4 regions of the Roseibium sp. HPY-6 genome follow, and region 1 is predicted to be linked to each of the others. Evidence: predicted binding sites of a transcription regulator. Region 1 holds the regulator's gene; each other region holds the start of a gene.
The links. Region 1 encodes LexA, which represses DNA repair genes until DNA is damaged. Its sites were predicted from a motif close to TGTTCNNNNTGTGTTCNG; they were not measured.

Region 1 (3,113 bases):
TGACATCGGACATCTTGATGAGAATCGCTATCTTTATCTGACCGGACGTGCGTCAGACATGTACATTTCCGGTGGCTCGAATGTGTATCCGAAGGAAATCGAAGAGGTTCTATTGACGCACCCTGGGATTTCGGAAGTCGCTATCCTTGGCATCCCGGACCCGCAGTGGGGCGAGACAGGACTGGCGGTTTGTGTTGCGACAGGCGAAGATCACGGCCTGCAAGATGAACTGATGAGTTACCTTTCCGGCAAGATCGCCCGCTACAAGATGCCGGCCAGGTACCTTTTCATCGAAACGATGCCAACCAGTGCCTATGGAAAGATCACCAAGAAGCTCGTTCGGGAATATCTCGTCGAAGAAGGCCTCTTATGAGACGGCCGCCACCAAACAGCCTTGCCGAGATCCGGCACCCGGGACCGCCGAACAAGACAAGACGCCCCTTCGCACGTTGCAACGCGACGCGAATTGATCTGCAGCTTTCGGCAGGACAATCATTGCTCGGCGCTTTGGGAGATTGGGCTGAACGCGAAGGCTTCTCTTCTGCGATGCTGGACTTGTCCGGTCTCAGACTGAAGTCGTTTGAGTACGTGATGCCGGACCGAGCGATCGATGACCGGCACGTCGCATGGTACAGCGACACTCAGCATTGCGAATCTGCAACCCTGCAGGAAGGCGTCGCCATACTGGGCCGTCGAGATGGTCGTTGGTTCGCACATGTTCACGCGTACTGGACCAACAAAAACGCTGAACACCTGGGGCATTTGCTGCCGGACACACTCATTGTGGATCAGGCGAGCCTGATCAGCGGCTGGGGGTTAACCGGTGCGTCTTACGTTGCCGAGGAAGACCCGGAGACTGAGTTCACGCTTTACAGGGTCAGGCAGGAAAATCGCGTCAAATCAGATATAGCCAACGCGCTGATCACCACGCTGGCACCTTTTGAGGATCTTGCTGCAAGCGTATCTGATCTGGCTCAGCAGCTGGATAGCGAAACGTTTGAAGTGTCGGGTCTTGGAAGTCTCGCGGGAGCAACTTTCATGGACGGTGAACCCATGACCGGCCTGATCTCCGAGATCCTGCTCCAGCCTGGTGGCGGACGGCAGAGTAACGGGGAACGGAAAATACCGATTCGGTGCATCGATCTGGAAGGCCGTCTTCATCAGGGAAACGTTCTTGAAGGCGGTGCACCGACACTCGTCACCTGCGAACTGCTCCTGGTGTCACGAAGCTAAAGTCCGAAAGAAATCAGTAGCTTTTGGGAGAGAGCGCCGTCCAAAAAGAACAGTAAGAGAACATTTACCCTTGCAGAACACAATAGGAACAGGTAGATTGTTCTCGATTTGTACCAGCCTGTTCTGTGGTCAGGGGAAGCCAAAAATGCTCACGCGCAAGCAGTATGAACTGCTCATGTTCATTCACGAGAGACTCAAGGAAACCGGTGTTCCACCGTCTTTTGATGAAATGAAAGACGCTTTGGACCTTCGTTCCAAATCCGGTATCCACCGATTGATCACGGCGCTCGAGGAACGCGGCTTCATAAGGCGGCTGCCGAACCGTGCCCGCGCAATGGAAGTTGTGCGCCTTCCCGACTCCATCGCACCTGGTTTGGGCACTCCGCGACCGCGGGGCAGTTTTTCACCCGAAGTCATCGAGGGATCACTCGGGAAACCTGAAGCCCCTCGCCCTGCCCCTGCTCCTGAGCCGGTGCATCAGGGAACGGAGATCCCGGTTATGGGACGCATTGCGGCGGGTGTTCCGATTGAAGCTATCCAGACCCACAGCCATTCAATCTCCGTACCGCCTGAGCTTCTGGGTAAAGGCGAACACTATGCCCTGGAAGTGCGCGGCGACTCCATGATTGAGGCTGGAATTCTGGACGGTGATACGGTCCTGATACGCAGGACAGAAAGCGCCGACAGCGGCGATATTGTCGTGGCACTGGTTGACGAGGAAGAGGCCACGCTTAAGCGCTTGCGCAAGAAAGGCGCATCCATCGCTCTTGAAGCGGCCAATCCTGCATATGAGACGCGCATCTTCGGACCTGGCAGAGTGCGTGTTCAGGGGCGCCTGGTTGCCCTCTTCCGCCAATACTGACGCATAAATGCGCAGCACTGCGGACCCGCCTTGATGTTAGTGAGCAGGTCTGATCCATGACCGGGCATCTCAAGGGACCGCGGGCTGTTTATGGCATCTATCGCAGGCTCGCGCGCGTGACCTCACCTTTCTTGTGCCAGGGCCTCGGTATGATCGGTATGGCATATTGGATCGCGTCGATCTGGGGCGCCGCAGCCTTCTCCTCAGAGGGTAGTCGCAATCTATTGTTTTCCTGAATGGCTCGGTCGGAATTCACCTGACGAGATAACCACAAGGAGATTGCGCCTCGTCGCTCACGCACCTCGCGATCGATCACGAGGCTTGCACCGCACACACCTGGCACGACTAAGTCGCTTACGATAAGATCGGCATAACGGCAATCCATGACAAGAGCATCCAATGACTTTGGCATGGCGATGTAAAACGGTCTGTCGGGGAAGGATCCCTTTGGTTCGAACGGCCGTTTTTCAAAAGCTTTGATGACGCACCCGCTTGGATCACATACTCTTTGTGGCGACTTCATCTTGCGCGACTTGACCGCGTCACCCGTTATACCCTCTGCCTGATACCAGATGTCTGTCTGGAAAGAACCTCGCGCGCCATTCCAGTTTAAGTTCCCGCCGGCATCACGTGCCGCGATGCGACCGCCAGAGGCGGAAATCTGAATGTCGGGCGGAGGTGACAAGTGCAAGAGCACGCCTCCAACAACAAGCGGAAGAACCGCGCTGAACCGCCACTTGCCCCGCAGCAACAACGCCGCGAACAGGGCTGCGCAAAATGCGATGGTTTCGACTGCGGTCAACTGACCGATCGCACCGATACCACCGTCGAGCTCTGCCACGAAGGCCGCGATTTCAAGCAAGAGTGTGAGGCCAAAGGACATGATTGCGAGAGGAATTGCGGCCAGCCCTAGAGGCATGAGTACCAGGGACAGAACACCCATCGGCATGACAAGCAGCGTGAAGACAGGCATTCCAAGCATGTTTCCAATCAACCCGTAGGGCGCAATGCGGCCAAA
Region 2 (3,113 bases), on a different contig from region 1:
TGAAAAGCCCGGACGGCATGCAAATGGCGACCTGCTCGATGGTGCTGAACAATACGTCTTGGAAGTTCAGCAACGCGCCCTGCCCTTACTCATCGCTCGAGCCCGAGAACCTTGTGCCGAACCAGTCCCCAGCTGGAGCGCTGGAGTATCAACGGGACAAGCGGGCGGCCAACGCAGTGGAGCACGGCTAGAGCCAGCTGACTGCGAAAATAGCCGACACTAAATGAGCTATTGCGTCTTGAGCTGCTGTGCGGTGAGCAGGTCCGAGCGGTTCTGTTCGATCCAGCCGTCGGCGAGCACCCTCGCCTTCTCGCGAACAGTTTCCGGAGACACAGCAAAATACTGTTCGTGCATCGTGTTGATCCACGTGGCTTCCGAACCGGTTGCCTGTTCTCTGGCAACCGTCATCCACATGAGACCGCGCGCCTTTTTCTTTTCAGACGTGCCGATCATGTACAGTGTTTCACCCAATCGGGCTTGCGCTCCGATATGCCCCTTGATGGCCGCGAGATTGTACCAGCGAACGGCCATTCGGCTGTTGTTGTCCTGATACATTCGGCCTAACTCGTATTGGGCGTCAGCATCCCCGAAATAGGACGCTGCATGCGTGAAGATCTGCCGGGCCCGCGTTTCGTTTTGCGGAACCGAACCGTCAATGCCGTTCAGATAATAGGTGCCAAGTGCGACAAACGCGCTGGATACAAATGGCGCATCTGGCGCACTCGGGCTGTCGTCGCCATGTTCGCGCACAATCTGGCTGTAATACTGGAATGCCTTGAGGTCGTCTTCCTGAACGCCATCCCCCTTGGCATACATCTCGCCAAGTTTCCAGGCGGCCATAGGCTGACCGTTTTCGGCCGCATACTGAAGAGAATTCAATGCACCGGCCTTGTCTCCCGCATAATACTGGCGCGCGCCTGCACGCAGCGCTTCTGTCGGCGAAAGATCATTGGGTCCGATCTGGACATTGGGAGTCGGCTGACCATCGAATGCCAGTGCGGACACTGAAAGACCCAACAACAGCGCGATGGACGCAGTTGTTTGTTTTCCAAAGCCGAAGACCTTCGAAAGTGTGTTGTGCCTGCCAGTCACACAATTACTCACCGGACGGTACTCACCGGCGGGCCGTTTGGTATTGACGGCTTTTATATTTGTTCGCGCCTCGCGCATTTTCTGTCTCTTCATACCGTCGGGCCACAACCGGACGGCTCTTTTTGCGCGGCCCAAGTTGGCCAATCAATTCGGCTTAAGTTTGGCCATTGTGGGCCCAATTAAGACCATTTGCGGGTTTCTTCCTCTCTTGGCCATTCGCCGAACAATGCATACATAGATCGCCGAACAACCGAAGCTTAGCGTAACGGTTGCTGCTCAAAAATGGCTGAACATGGGCAGCCTCGCCATTCAAGTCCTTCGAACATGACTCTGTTGGCGAGTGTTGCCGAATTGGCACAATTCTTGTGTTGCCCATGCATCACCCTTTTGAAAAACATCAAAACACAAGCAGGTTGATGATCTGTTTCCGGAGCCGAAAATGGGCCAGTCTGTTGAAAACCGGGGCAACGCGGCAAAATCCTTTATCGTTCTTCATTTGTACTTCAAACTTAGGTGTGATTCGGTGTAGACAGTGGCGCTGAATTTCGGCGAAACGAGTTTCAGACCCTGCAGGCGAGACGGAATGAGTGCAAAAGACGACCTATTTGCTGGCAATGCGGCGATTTCAACACCGATGAACGATGACGCCCCGAAAGCGGCCCCATCCAAAACACGCACGCCTGCTCCCGTCGCCGTGACTGAAGACTACTCCGCTGCCGATATCGAGGTTCTTGAGGGCCTGGAACCCGTCCGCCGCCGCCCGGGAATGTATATTGGCGGTACTGACGAGAAAGCGCTCCATCACCTTTTTGCGGAAGTCATCGATAACTCGATGGACGAAGCCGTTGCCGGCCACGCGACCTGGATCGATGTTTCACTCTCCACCGATGGTTATCTCACCATAGTAGATAACGGACGCGGCATTCCCGTTGACCCCCACCCCAAGTTCAAGGACAAATCCGCTCTTGAAGTGATCATGACGACGCTTCATGCAGGCGGCAAATTCGACAGCAAGGTCTACGAGACATCGGGGGGACTGCACGGCGTCGGTGTGTCTGTTGTCAATGCGCTGTCGGAAGAACTTGTGGTTGAGGTCGCAAGAAGCCGAAAACTCTACCGGCAGACCTTTCGCCGGGGTCACCCGCAAGGGCCGCTGGAAATGGTCGGTGATACCCAGAATCGCCGCGGCACGCTTGTAAGGTTCAAGCCTGATGAGGAAATCTTCGGCAAAGGTGCCAGGTTCCAGCCTGCCCGCTTGCTCAAGATGGCACGCTCCAAAGCCTATCTCTTTGGCGGCGTCGAGATCCGGTGGCATTGTTCCGCCGATCTGATTACCGGCAAAGACGAAACGCCGACGGAGGCCGTTTTTCACTTTCCTGGCGGTCTGAAAGATTTTCTTGCCGAGCGCCTGACCACCGAGCGGCGTGTCGTTGATGAAATATTCGCGGGCCGCACGGACAAGACCGGCAAGCATGGGTCGGTCGAATGGGCGGTCAACTGGTTTGCCGGAGACGGCTTCGTGAACTCCTACTGCAACACCGTTCCAACGCCCGAGGGCGGTACGCACGAGGCTGGTTTTCGTTATGCGCTGCTGCGCGGGTTGAAAGCCTATGGTGAACTCACGAACAACAAGAAAGCCAGCATCATCACCGGCGACGATGTCATGACATCGGCGGGCGGGATGTTGTCCGTTTTCATTCGTGAGCCGGAATTCGTTGGCCAGACCAAAGACAAGCTGGCGACAAATGAGGCGACGCGTGTAACTGAAACCGCAGTTCGCGATGCCTTTGACCACTGGCTGACAGCATCGCCGAACCAGGCGAACAAGCTGCTGGAATGGGTGATCGACCGGGCCGACGAAAGGCTCCGCAGGCGGCAGGAAAAGGACGTCGCGCGCAAATCTGCGGTCAGGAAACTGCGCCTGCCCGGCAAGCTGGCGGATTGTTCAGCCAACCAGTCGGATGGAACCGAGCTCTTCATCGTGGAGGGAGATTCCGCGGGTGGCTCGGCAAAACAGGCCC
Region 3 (3,113 bases), on a different contig from region 1:
ACGGCTCATCGAGAACGTAGAGCACACCGGTCAGGCCGGACCCGATCTGTGATGCAAGCCGGATGCGTTGGCTCTCGCCGCCGGAAAGCGTTCCTGACGATCTGGAAAGGGTCAGATACTCCAGACCTACATCGTTCAGAAATTTCAGCCGTTCCCTGATTTCTTTCAGGATCCGCCCGGCAATTTCCGATTGCTTGTCATTCAGCTTCTCTGGCAGGGCATCGAACCAGTCTCGCGCTTCGCGGATCGAATATTCGGTGATTTCGCCGATATGCTTGCCAGCAATCTTGACCGCAAGCGCCTCAGGCTTCAGCCGGAACCCGCTGCAGGCAGGGCAGGCGTGGTCCGACTGGAACCTTGCAAGTTCTTCCCGGACCCACGAAGATTCCGTCTCACGCCAGCGACGCTCGATATTGCCGATTACACCTTCAAAAGTCTTTTCCGTCCGGTAGCTGCGCACGCCATCGTCATAAACGAATTCAACAGGTGTTTTCCCGGTCCCGTGGAGGATCGCATCCTGTACCTCATCCGGGAGGTCTTTCCAGGGTGTCGACATTGTCACTTTGAAATGGCTGCACAGCGCTTCAAGTGTTTGTGCGTAATAGGGTGAGGTCGACCCGGTCTTGGCCCATGGTAGCACGGCCCCTTCGCGCAACGACAGGGAGTGGTCCGGAACAACGAGGTCCTCTTCGAAAGCCAAGGTTGTTCCAAGCCCGTCGCAGGTCGGGCACGCGCCGAAAGGATTGTTGAACGAAAACAGCCTCGGTTCAATTTCCGGAATGGTGAACCCGGAAACAGGGCAGGCGAATTTTTCGGAGAAAATCAGACGCTCGGGATCACCCTTTTCGGTTGTCTTGTCCGCAAACTCTGCCACGGCAATTCCGTCGGCAAGTTTGAGGGCGGTTTCGAGAGAGTCGGCAAGCCGTCCCGCGATATCATCGCGCACGACAAGCCGGTCCACGACTACATCGATGTCGTGTTTGTATTTCTTGTCGAGAGCAGGAGCTTCTGCAATCTCGTGAAACGTTCCGTCGATCTTGACGCGCTGGAAGCCCTTTTTCATGAGCTCTGCCAGTTCCTTGCGGTATTCGCCCTTGCGGCCGCGCACCATGGGAGCCAGCAGATAGAGCCGCGTTCCTTCCTCAAGCTCCTTGACACGGTCGACCATCTGACTCACCGTCTGGCTTTCAATTGGCAGTCCGGTGGCAGGAGAGTAGGGAATGCCGACGCGCGCAAACAGAAGCCGCATGTAATCATAGATTTCGGTAACTGTTCCGACCGTGGAGCGCGGATTACGAGAGGTCGTCTTCTGCTCAATGGAAATTGCAGGGGAAAGACCGTCGATCTGGTCAACATCCGGTTTTTGCATCATCTCCAGGAACTGGCGTGCATAGGCGGACAGGCTCTCAACGTAGCGTCGTTGGCCTTCTGCATAGATGGTGTCAAAAGCGAGCGAAGACTTGCCGGAACCGGACAGTCCGGTCATGACGATCAGTCGATCGCGCGGAAGATCGAGGTCGACACCCTTAAGGTTGTGCTCGCGCGCACCTCGGACGCTGATGACCCGCGTTGGGTCGTTTTTCCAGCTTTCATCCCTCCGAGTGCTGTCGGACTTCGACATTCTGAAAATTCCCGCCATAAATCGCAACGAGTCCTGACCCGATGCAGGTTGCCCGAAACCAGATCAGAAGATGCTCAACCTGGTCATCATGTCCCGATATAGCAGCTATGGGCGCAACATCCAGTGAGGCGAATGAGCCAATTGAAAAACACGCGCAGATTTTGCTTGCTCGATTGAATCTTTTTTATAGAAGTGATAAGAACAAAACAAGTACATTTGCATGGGTAGGCGACGTGAACCAGCTTGTAAAGTGGCATATTCCCGCGCTCTCAGCGTCAAATCAGGCAGTTTGCCTTGTGGAAAATGGGCGTGGCGGTCTGAAAACATGGGCGAAGCGGTTGGAGTGTCGCTACGGTTCTGCTTTCTAGCTGCATGGCAGGTAGGCCGGTTTCAGCTAAGCAAGTGCCAGAAGGGCGTGCAGATCCGGTAAAGCCAAAAGAACGAACAGGAGTGCAGTATGGCGGGAAGCGTCAACAAAGTCATTTTGGTCGGTAACCTCGGTGCCGATCCGGAAATCCGCCGAACGCAAGACGGCAGGCCGATTGCCAATCTTCGGATTGCCACATCGGAGTCCTGGCGTGACCGGAGCTCGGGGGAGCGGCGGGAAAAGACCGAATGGCACCGCGTGGTAATTTTCAACGAAGGCCTATGCAAAGTCGCCGAACAATATTTGCGAAAAGGTTCAAAGGTTTATCTTGAGGGCCAGTTGCAAACCCGCAAATGGCAGGATCAGTCAGGACAGGACCGTTATTCGACCGAAGTTGTCCTGCAGGGCTTCAATTCAAACCTGACTATGCTCGATGGGCGCGGCGAGGGTGGCCAGTCCGGCGGACTGCCAGACTATGGCAATGACTCCCAAGGCGGCGGCAGCTTTGGCGGCGGCGGATACGGAGGCGGCTCGGGCGGATCTTCGTCTGGAGGCGGCTTTGGAGGACCCGGCGGCGGGTCCGGGCCAATGGACGACGAAATCCCGTTCTAAGGCTTCACTGAGACAGAGCCCTCGGCCGGATTGAGGGCTCTCACGGGACAGCAACAAACTCCGTCACGTGATTACCCAGAAAAGACCAGCTCAGGTCCTCGACCGCACAGTCGTGTTTCTCCGAAGTCCCAAGACCGCAAAAATAGACGGCCTCTTCCGCACTCGAGTCTCCACCGCGGTCTGATGCGCCGTTCAGGCATGCGAGCTCGTGAATGAGCGTTGCAAGAACAGTCCACTTTCCCATACGGAAAGCGCGATCGGCGATACCGATTTCACCACTCGCCAGACAGGCCTTCCCGTAGCGGGGGGCTTCAATCGACGGGGCAAAATTGACCCATATGCTTCGGTCGTTGATCAGGTTCGTAAGGCTCCTGCCCCCTGGCAGAGAACAGAAATACGCATCGCAATTCGGATTGGTCTTCACCAATTCGAAGAGCTTGGCCCGAGACCATTTCAATTGGCGATATTGCGCCAGGCTGAAACACGTGAACCCGATCTGGGAGGAAACGTGGT
Region 4 (3,113 bases), on a different contig from region 1:
TGAAACTCATCCGGTGGTGCGGGGAAGGGCCGAGCGCCTCGAGCGCGGCCTGGTGCCGGGGAACCCCGTATCCCTTGTGCTGAGCGAAGCCATAGCCGGGAACATGTCGTTCCAGACGCACCATCATCCGATCGCGTGTGACCTTGGCAACGATGGAGGCCGCCGCAACGCAAAGACAGCGCCCATCGCCTTTGACCAGGGCCTGTCCCGGCTGTTTCAGACCTGGTGGCACATCACGTCCGTCGACAAGCACATAGTCTGGAATGCCCGCAAGTCCGTTCACGGCTCTGACCATTGCCGCCAGTGTCGCGGCCCGGATATTCATGCTGTCGATGGAAGCGGGGGAAGCGCTTGCGCAACAAACCGTGGCACTCGACACGATCTTCTCGAACAATTCTTCCCGCCGGGCTTCGGTGAGCTTTTTGGAATCGTTCAGTCCCTCGGGCACATTGTCATAGTCCAGGACAACCGCTGCGGTAACGACAGGTCCAGCCCACGGACCGCGCCCGGCTTCATCGACGCCGCAAAGACCTCCTGGAAACGTGAGCGCATGCGCACGCTCCAGTTTCAGGTCCGGACTCTCGGGAAAGGAAAGGTCGAAAAGGGGAGTTCCTGCAGTCATGAGGCAACGCTGCCGCCGAATTGCCCATGCTGCAAGCAGGAAACCTAAAAGAGGTCGAGTTGCACACCACCTTTTTGGGGTTGGACGAAGTCTGTAGCATTGAGTTTCTTTCGCCGCAGGTTGAGTCCCAGGCGCTTTGCGGCCAGTGAAAACCGCTTGGCAATCTGGTCCGCATAAGGACCGCGTCCGCGCAGACGCTCGCCCCATTTTGCGTCATAGTCCTTGCCGCCGCGCATGGAGCGAACGAGGCTCATTACATGTCGGTAGCGATCCGGTCGCTCCCGCAGCAGCCAGTCGCGGAAGAGTTCGGAAACTTCGAGCGGCAGGCGCAACAGCACGAAACTTGCCTCGGTCGCACCTTGGCTGGCTGCGGCCTCAAGCACAGCTTCGATTTCGCTGTCGGTCAGGGCGGGTATGACAGGCGCCATCATGACCGCTACGGGAACGCCCGCATCCGAAAGCGACCGGATTGCCCCAAGACGTTTGTGCGGCGCAGAGGCGCGCGGTTCCATTGCGCGCGCGAGCTTTCTGTCGAGCGTTGTGACTGAGAGGGCCACCTTGACCAGATTGCGTTCTGCCAGCCTGGAGAGGATGTCGATGTCACGGGTCACGAGAGATGACTTCGTGACGATGGCAACCGGGTGCGAACAGCTATCCATGACCTCCAGGATCTCGCGCATGAGGTGATAGCTCTTTTCAAGGGGCTGATAGGGATCGGTGTTGGTGCCAATGGCGATCACGCGCGGCGTATAGCCGGGCCTGGACAATTCGCGCTCCAGCAGCGCCGCCGCATTGGGCTTCGCGAACAGCCTCGTTTCGAAATCCAGTCCCGGGGACAAGCCCATGTAAGCGTGCGTCGGCCGGGCGAAGCAATAGATACAACCGTGCTCACAACCCCGGTAGGGATTGATAGAGCGGTCAAATGAGAGATCCGGTGACTGGTTGCGGGTGATAATCGTGCGGGCACGCTCTTCCTGCACCTCTGTTTTGAGGGGCGGGAGGTCATCCAGCGTCTCCCATCCGTCGTCGAAACTTTCCCGCGACACAGGTTCATAACGGCCGGAAGCATTTGTTGCTGCGGCCCGGCCTCTGCGCCTTTCCCCCGGAAGCCGTGAGACGTCAGGATCTGTGGGTTCTTCCAGCGTCAGATCAACCTCAGAGTGTAGCGCGGAGCTCATGAAAACATATCGATGTGGATTGAGAACATATCAGGAACATTAGCTCAAAAATCACGTAATACAACCCGCATATTTCGCACTTGCGAATTTTTGATGTAAAAGACTGCACCATGATCAGTGTCATAGTACCGACAAAGAACTCAGAGACCGAGCTTGTACACTCACTTTCGTCTCTGGTGACAGCTGCTGCCGAAGGCGTCATACGGGAAGTCATCGTTGTGGATGGCGGCTCGAGTGACGGGACCGAGTGCGTTGCCGATGCTGCCGGGTGTCATTGGGTGAGTTGCAAATCCATGTCTCGCAGCGAGCGCCTGGCTTATGGGGCAGGGCTCGCGCGACGCGGCGACTGGCTGTTGTTCCTGCGCCCTGAAACCTTGCTGGAAAGCGGCTGGCATCACGAAGCCCAGGCGTTTATCGAGCGGGCAACCAGGGCGCCCAACGGAACACGGACCGCAGCAAGTTTCCGTCTCAGGTACGAAGCCTTCAGCATGAGCGCCCGTATAAGTGAATCGATCGCCGCGCTCCGATCCCAGCTTCTGGGAATGCCTTATGGCAACCAGGGCCTTCTGATCTCACGGCAGTTTTATCAAAAACTGGGCGGTCACCGGCCTTTGCCGGAGCTCGAGGATCTTGATATCGCCAAGCGGATTGGCCGCGCCCGGATCGTCTTTCTGCGCGCAGCGGCCGTGACGTCGGGAGAATCGGAAGGCGACAGCAGCGTATCGCGTTTCCGCCAGGGTCTGGCGCGGTTTTGCGTCGGCACGCTGCGCATCCCGGCGAGCGTTGCCGTCAAGCTGCATGGCTAGGCACGCTTGACTCAAGCGGCGGCCAACGGTTCAGAAAAATCGACGATTGGCCCGAGCGGCACGATACCGTGTGGATTGCGGACATCGCTCCTTGAATGATAGCCGCGACGGTAAATGTCGAGCTTGACGGTCTCGGCAACGCCCGGCAGAGCGTAAAAACGGCGCGCATAGGCCCACAGTCCTGGATAATCAATCAGCCGTCGTTGGTTGCACTTGAAAGCGCTCCAGTAGGCGACGTCAAAGCGTGCGAGAGTTGGAAAGAGACGAATGTCGGCCTCCGTCAGAGTGTCGCCAAGGAGCCATCGACTGTTTTCAAGCGTTTTTTCGATACGGTCCAGGGCCTCAAAGACGCCTTTAACGCCTTCTTCATAGGCCGATTGGGAACGCGCGAACCCGGCCCGGTACACTCCGTTGTTAAGTTTCGGGTAGATGAAACTGTTCCATTCATCGATCGCTTCGCGCAGGTCTTGAGGGAAGAAATCCGTCTTGTTATCGCAAACGCTCTGA

Region 2: parE (DNA topoisomerase IV subunit B) is a predicted target of LexA. The motif match lies at 1,579-1,596, and genes of this name have one in related genera.
Region 3: uvrA (excinuclease ABC subunit UvrA) is a predicted target of LexA. The motif match lies at 1,819-1,836, and genes of this name have one in related genera.
Region 4: ABVF61_RS17325 (PA0069 family radical SAM protein) is a predicted target of LexA. The motif match lies at 1,822-1,839, and genes of this name have one in related genera.

The regions. Positions count from the first base shown of each region.
Region 1 covers NZ_JBEWCD010000001.1:7,878-10,990, forward strand. The annotation lists gene ABVF61_RS00030 (acyl-CoA synthetase) at 1-373, shown strand, start outside; gene ABVF61_RS00035 (hypothetical protein) at 370-1,233, shown strand; gene lexA (transcriptional repressor LexA) at 1,379-2,095, shown strand; gene ABVF61_RS00045 (ComEC/Rec2 family competence protein) at 2,193-3,113, opposite strand, start outside.
Region 2 covers NZ_JBEWCD010000002.1:3,011,586-3,014,698, reverse strand. The annotation lists gene ABVF61_RS24945 (hypothetical protein) at 1-191, shown strand, start outside; gene ABVF61_RS24940 (tetratricopeptide repeat protein) at 229-1,092, opposite strand; gene parE (DNA topoisomerase IV subunit B) at 1,676-3,113, shown strand, end outside.
Region 3 covers NZ_JBEWCD010000002.1:3,045,210-3,048,322, forward strand. The annotation lists gene uvrA (excinuclease ABC subunit UvrA) at 1-1,621, opposite strand, end outside; gene ABVF61_RS25095 (single-stranded DNA-binding protein) at 2,079-2,600, shown strand; gene ABVF61_RS25100 (hypothetical protein) at 2,641-3,113, opposite strand, start outside.
Region 4 covers NZ_JBEWCD010000002.1:1,279,306-1,282,418, forward strand. The annotation lists gene rnhB (ribonuclease HII) at 1-622, opposite strand, end outside; gene ABVF61_RS17325 (PA0069 family radical SAM protein) at 667-1,800, opposite strand; gene ABVF61_RS17330 (glycosyltransferase) at 1,911-2,606, shown strand; gene ABVF61_RS17335 (glutathione S-transferase family protein) at 2,618-3,113, opposite strand, start outside.